Regions from separate parts of the Sphingomonas sp. CV7422 genome, predicted to be linked through region 2. Evidence: riboswitches for the same ligand, from Rfam matches in the RefSeq annotation. Region 2 holds a riboswitch; the other holds the start of a gene.

Region 1 (3,401 bases), on a different contig from region 2:
CTTCGACACCAGAGGGCAGGTGGCGTCGAGATATTCGAGCCCGCGGCTCTGCGCGTCGGCGGGCACCGATTTGGGCACGCCGTGCGCCGAGAAGACGACCGGCGCGCCGTTCGGCACCTGATCAAGCTCCTCGACGAACACCGCGCCCTGAGCGCGCAGCGTGTCGACGACGAACTTGTTGTGGACGATCTCGTGGCGGACGTAGACCGGCGCGCCGTGTTTCTCGATCGCGAGTTCGACGATGCGGATCGCGCGGTCGACGCCGGCGCAAAAGCCGCGCGGCGCGGCGATCAGCAGATCGAGGACGGGCTTGCCGCCGTCCGGCTGAAGAAGAGAGGCCATGGCGGTCGCTCTACGCGATTGCTTGCACGCGCGAAAGGCGCTTCCTATGGTGCGCGCCGTACCGCCGGGCCGCCGGCGACTGCGTCACTGACCGTTCGACAAAGGTATGCGTCCCCGTGAAAACCACGATTCTCGGCCTGTCCGCCCTCGCGCTGATCCTCTCGGGCTGCGCCAGCAAGGGCGAGATCGTCGAAGGCGGCATCTCGGCGGTGCGTTCGGCCTGTCCGACCGTCGGCGTCGCGGCGGGGACCGGCGACATCACCCTGTTCGACCCGGCGACCAGCCGTGACGAGAGCGCGATCGACGTCGTCGCCAACATGACGCACGTACGCGGCGCCTGCAACGACGCGGGCGACCAGATCGTCACCAGCGTTACCTTCGACGTGCTGGCGCGGCGCACCCGCGCCGATGCGGCGCGCGACGTGGTGCTGCCCTATTACATCGCCATCGTCCGCGGCGGCACCGCGGTGACCGCCAAGCGCAAGGGGGCGGTGACCGTCCATTTCGACGCCGGCCAGACGCGCGCGCAGGCGAGCGGCACCGCCTCGACGCAGATCGCGCGCGCCGCGGCGACGCTGCCCGACGAGGTGCGCGACCAGCTCACCCGCAAGCGCAAGGCGGGGGACGAGGATGCCGCGACCGATCCGCTCGCCCGGCCCGAGGTGCGCACCGCGGTGCTGCGCGCGACGTTCGAGGCGCTGGTCGGCTTCCAGCTCACCGACGATCAGCTGAAGTATAACGCGCAGCGCTGATCCGCGGCGGATGCGGGCCTTTCCGCATTGACTAAGCCCTTGCGGGACGCCAGAGCATCGCACGTCGATGCCGGGCGACCGGCATGGGCGGGCGCGGGAGAGAGCCTCTTCACAAGGAGGCCGCCGAAGGAGCAACCACCCCGGAATCTCTCAGGCATAACGGACCGCGCGCTGCCTTATCGACACTCTGGAAAGCGTTCCTTTGAGGAGCCACCGAAGGGGTAAGCCCGCCGCCTGTTATGCGCCGGGTGAAAGCTCTCAGGTCACCGTGACAGAGGGGGTATGACGAGATCGGATGCGGCTGGCCCGCGACCCGGATCGTGTGCCTTTTTTGGAGACGGTTGATGAGCGACACGCTGCCGGACACCCTGCCTGACCCGCTTGACGAGCTCGACGGCGACGAACCCGCCATCCAGTTGCTGCCGCTCGACGCGTGGCATCGCGCCCGCGGCGGCCGCATGGTGCCCTTCGCCGGGTATGAGATGCCCGTCCAATATGAAGGCATCATGGCCGAGCATCTGTGGACGCGTGAATCGGCGGGTCTGTTCGACGTCAGCCATATGGGGCAGGTCGGCCTGACCGGCGACGGCATCGACGCCGCCGCGGTCGCCGCCGCGCTCGAGAAGGTGCTGCCCGGCGACGTCGCGGGACTCGCGCCGACCAGGATCCGCTATTCGCTGCTGCTCAACGACGAGGGCGGCATCCTCGACGATCTGATGGTGACGACGCTGCCCGAAGAGGGCGCGCATCCGTTCGGGGCGGCGAGCCTGTATGTCGTGGTCAACGGCGCGACCAAATATGACGATCTCGCCTATCTGCTCGACGTGCTGCCCGATGACGTGACGCTCAACCTGATGGAAGACCAGGCCTTGCTCGCGGTCCAGGGCCCCAAGGCGGTCGCTGCCGTCGCGCGGCTGGTGCCCGGCGTCGAGGCGCTGGTGTTCATGACCGCGGGCGCGTTCGCGTGGAACGGCCATGCGCTGTGGATCAGCCGTTCGGGCTATACCGGCGAGGATGGCGTCGAGATCTCGATCCCCGCAGAGGCCGCCGCCGCCTTCGCCGACGCGATCTGCGCCGAGCCGGAGGTCAAGCCGATCGGCCTCGGCGCGCGCGATTCGCTGCGGCTCGAAGCCGGGCTGCCGCTCTACGGCCACGACCTCGATCCCGAGACGACGCCGGTGATGGCTGATCTCGGCTTCGCGCTGTCGAAGCGCCGCCGCGAGGCCGCCGACTTCGCCGGTGCGGCGCGCATCCTTGCCGAGCGCACCGACGGCCCCGCGGTCAAGCGCGTCGGCCTGTCGGTCGCCGGGCGCCAGCCGGTGCGCGAGGGGGCCAGCGTCGTCGACGCCGATGGCGCGGTGATCGGCCGCGTCACCAGCGGCGGCTTCGCGCCGAGCGTCGGCGCGCCGATCGCCATGGCCTATGTTCCCGCAGCGCTGGCGGAGGCGGGCACGCCGCTGCTCCTCGTCCAGCGCGGCAAGATCCATGAGGCGGTGGTCGCCCCGCTGCCCTTCGTTCCCCACCGCTATGTCCGCGCAGGAGGCAAGTGATGAGCCGTTATTTCACCGAAGATCATGAATGGGTCGATGTCGACGGCGACACCGGCACGGTCGGCATCTCCGACTATGCGCAGGGCCAGCTCGGCGACATCGTCTTCGTCGACGTGCCCGAGGCGGGCAAGCAGCTCGGCAAGGGCGACGAGGCGGCGGTCGTCGAGTCGGTCAAGGCCGCGTCGGACGTCTATGCGCCAGTGTCGGGCACGGTGACCGAGGGCAATGCCGCGCTCGCCGACGATCCCAGCCTGGTCAATTCGGACCCGGAGGCGGAGGGCTGGTTCTTCAAGATCACGCTCAGCGACCCGGCCGAGCTCGAGACGCTGATGGACGAAGCGGCCTACGCGGACTTCGTCGCGAAGCTGTGACCTATCTTAGCCCCTCCCCGGAAGGGGTGGGGCTTCCAAGGGAATGATGATGCGCTATCTGCCGCTTACCCAGCCCGATCGTGATGCGATGCTCTCGGTCATCGGCGCGGGATCGATCGACGATCTGTTCGTCGACGTGCCCGAGGCCGCCCGCCTGTCCGGGCCGATCGCCGGCCTGCCGGGCCATGCCTCCGAACTCGCGGTCGAGCGGCACATGACCGCGCTGGCGCGCAAGAACGTCGTCGCCGGCGAGGTGCCCTTCTTCCTCGGCGCCGGGGCCTATCGCCACCATGTGCCGGCGAGCGTCGACCATCTCATCCAGCGCGGCGAATTCCTCACCGCCTATACGCCCTATCAGCCGGAAATCGCGCAGGGCACGTTGCAGA
Region 2 (3,401 bases):
CGCGAAGACGCGAAGAGGAGGAAGTTCACGCGGAGGCGCGGAGGCGCGGAGAGTAGCGCGCGGGCGGGAACGCCCGCCCTACAGCGGCGGCTGGGAAGGAGGGATGCGCTGGCGCAGGCCCTTCGCGTCTTCGCGTGACCCACAAGCGGCGTTGGTCGCGCTCCGGCCGCTCAGGGCGCCACGCTGTTCCTACACGGGGCATCACATCGAATGATTGATCTGTCGACACTACGACACGTTGACAGGTCGCGCCACGAGGCCCCGGTCGTGCGGCTGGTCTGCCCATAGATCAAGCGTCAGCTCTCACCGTCTCGTAGGGGCAGCCCCCTCCCCCCACAGACGCTCTGCGCTCTCTGCGCCTCTGCGCGACCCGAACCGGCGGCCGCCATCACCCGCGCGGAACGGCACGCGCAACACGGTCCCAATCGTCAGGTCAGATGATCGACCTGTCGACACCCCGACACGTCAACATTCCACAACGTTGACCGCCAGCCCGCCGAGGCTCGTCTCCTTATACTGCGAGCGCATGTCCTCGCCGGTCTGGCGCATCGTTTCGATCACCGCGTCGAGGCTGACGACGTGGCTGCCGTCACCGCGCAGCGCGAGATAAGCGGCGTTGATCGCCTTGACCGCGCCCATCGTGTTGCGTTCGATGCACGGGATCTGGACGAGCCCGCCGATCGGGTCGCAGGTCAGGCCGAGATTGTGCTCCATGCCGATCTCGGCGGCATTCTCGATCTGGCGGTTGCTGCCGCCGAGCACCGCGGCGAGGCCACCCGCCGCCATCGAGCAGGCGACGCCGACCTCGCCCTGGCAGCCCATCTCCGCCGCCGAGATCGACGCGCGCTTCTTGTAGAGCATGCCGATCGCCGCCGCGGTGAGCAGGAAGGTGCGGGCGCCCTCCCCGCGCGTCGCCTGATCGCAGTCGCGCGCCACCAATGTCTCGTAGAAGCGCAGCACCGCGGGCAGCACGCCCGCCGCGCCATTGGTCGGCGCGGTGACGACGCGGCCGCCGGCGGCATTCTCCTCGTTGACCGCGAGTGCCCACAGGCTGACCCATTCGAACACCTCGGCGGGGTTGCTGCCGGGGACGCAGCCGCTCAACCCCTGCGCGATCGCCTGCGCGCGCCGGCGCACCTTGAGCCCGCCGGGCAACATGCCCTGCTGCGCGATGCCGCGGTCGATGCAGGCGTGCATCGCGGCGCGCACCGCGTCGAGGAAGGCGTCGGTCTCCGCCGGAGCGCGCCACGCCTCCTCGTTGGCGCGGACGAGGTCGGCGATGCCGAGCCCCGTCGCGTCGCCGAGCGCGAGCAGGTCGGCGCCCGAGCCGAACGGGTGGCGCACCACGACATTGCCCGCTGCGAGCCGCTCGCCGCGGCGCAGGATCGCCCCGCCGCCGATCGAGAAATAGGTCTCGGCGAGCGTGCCGTCGGCGCGTTCGGCGGTGAAGGTCAGGGCGTTGGGATGTTCGGGCAGGAACTCGCGCGGATGGAAGACGATGCCGCCGGGCGCGAAGGCGATCTCGGCGCCGCCGGCGAGCGGCAGCCGGCGTCGCATCTCGATATCGGCGAGGATCGCCGGCGCGGCATCGGGATCGAGCCGCTCGGGCTGCCAGCCGGCGAGGCCGAGGATCACCGCCGTATCGGTGGCATGGCCGCGCCCGGTCAGCGCGAGGCTGCCGTAGAGGTCGCAGCGGACCGTGGTGACGCCCTGTCCGACGACCCGCTGGGCGAAGTCGAAGGCGGCGCGCATCGGCCCGACGGTATGCGAGCTCGACGGGCCGATGCCGATGGTGAACAGCTCGGCGACGCTGATCGGCCGGTCGAGGCCGCGATCGAGCGGCGTCCGGGGCAGGGGCTGGGGCAGGTCGGTCGGCACGGGCATCCTCCGCCGGCATCGCCGGCCTGCCCCATCTGTCCCTTGCGCCTGAGATCGTTATCCCGTCGGCGGACGCAGCTGCGCCTCTCTCCAGATCTTTCGCGTCGCTACGGTCCTTTGGCCTGAGAGTTTCCGGGGCGGTTGCTCCTTCGGCGCCGGGGCAGGCCCGGTCTCTCCCGTATCGACCGCGCCGCTATCCGCCGGGTCGGGGCGCCGGGTCAAGCCGGCATCGCGTCCGGGTCGAGGTGACGACATGTCGACGTGACGACACGTCGCGCTCGAAGGGGCGGTGGCGACATGTTGAACTGTCGACATGTCGCAAGCGTCCGCCGGGAAGCGGGCCGGGAGCAGTCGCGGCAGGGGAGGGCGCGCCATTTCCTACTCGAAAGCACGAATGGACGCAGGCCGGGACGCATTTTCCCTAAGGATTCCAGTGCGGGGTGCCAAAAGTTCGTGCTTTCGAGTAGGAAATGCCCATGGCCCGTTCCACCACGCCCGCCCGCCCCGCGTCCGGCTCCGCCGCCGTGCCGCACCGTGACCTGTTCACGCTCGACAGCCCGCTGCACGGCGAGATCCGCGGCGAACGTTCGCTGATGGCCTTCCCGTTCTTCGCGCTCAGCAAGAATGCGTGGATGAAACCGCTGACCTACGACCATGCCACCGTGTCGATCGAGGTGCGTCCATCGGCGAGCGGCGTCGCGACGATCTACGACAAGGAGATCGTCCTCTACATCGCCAGCCTGATGGCGGCGAAGCTCGAGGCGGGCGAGCATGTCGAGCAGGATTTCATCTTCACCGCGCACGACCTGTTCTCGGTGACCGGCTCCAATCATAGCGCGCGGTCGTACAACCGGCTGTCCGAGGCGCTCGAGCGACTGCAGGGTACGCAGATCAAGACCAATATCGAAGCCGGCGGGGAAGGAGAGGAGGGCTTCTTCTCTTGGCTGTCCGAAGCAAAGCTCCATTATTCGCGTACCAAAAGCGGCGAACGGCGGCTGAAAGCGGTCAAGGTACGGCTGTGCGACTGGCTGTTCCGGGCGATCCTGCTCGATCGTCACGTGCTCGACTATGCCGCCGCCTATTTCCAGCTGGGGCCGATCGAGCGGCGCATCTACGAAGTGGCGCGCTCGACGTGTGAGGAGGAGCTCGATCTCGATCTCGCCACCTTCCGCCTGCAGATCGGCTATCAGAACCCGCTGTCGAACTTCAAGGCGGCGCTCAAGCAGATCGTCGCGACCGACGGCATCCCTGATTATCACCTCGAACTGGTCGAGGGCGACGTGGGCGCAGCGGCGGAGGAGGGCGCGCCGCGTCGCGGCCGTCGCGCGCCGCAGAGCCGGGTGGTGATCACCCCGCGTCCACAGCCCGGCCAAGCGGTGCTGAGCTCGACTCGGGCCATGCTGGAATCGGCCGAGTCGGGCGAATCACCCGATGCCGAACCCGCCGCAACCGATTCGCCGGCCGCGGCCAACTGATTCGGGCACGCCGCCGAATTGTTACTCGAAAGCACGAATGGGTCGCGG

What was found. A riboswitch is a leader RNA that binds a small molecule or an ion and turns the genes downstream of it on or off. The one in region 2 is predicted to bind glycine.
Region 1: linked by a shared signal. The riboswitch ahead of gcvT (glycine cleavage system aminomethyltransferase GcvT) and the one ahead of PBN85_RS18855 (L-serine ammonia-lyase) in region 2 are both predicted to bind glycine.

What each region holds. Positions count from the first base shown of each region.
Region 1 covers NZ_CP115900.1:1,308,883-1,312,283, forward strand. The annotation lists gene ispH (4-hydroxy-3-methylbut-2-enyl diphosphate reductase) at 1-342, opposite strand, end outside; gene PBN85_RS06425 (hypothetical protein) at 459-1,094, shown strand; glycine riboswitch at 1,179-1,271, shown strand; glycine riboswitch at 1,272-1,379, shown strand; gene gcvT (glycine cleavage system aminomethyltransferase GcvT) at 1,439-2,644, shown strand; gene gcvH (glycine cleavage system protein GcvH) at 2,644-3,015, shown strand; gene gcvPA (aminomethyl-transferring glycine dehydrogenase subunit GcvPA) at 3,065-3,401, shown strand, end outside.
Region 2 covers NZ_CP115902.1:95,388-98,788, reverse strand. The annotation lists gene PBN85_RS18855 (L-serine ammonia-lyase) at 466-1,884, opposite strand; glycine riboswitch at 1,979-2,067, opposite strand; gene PBN85_RS18850 (replication initiator protein A) at 2,355-3,353, shown strand.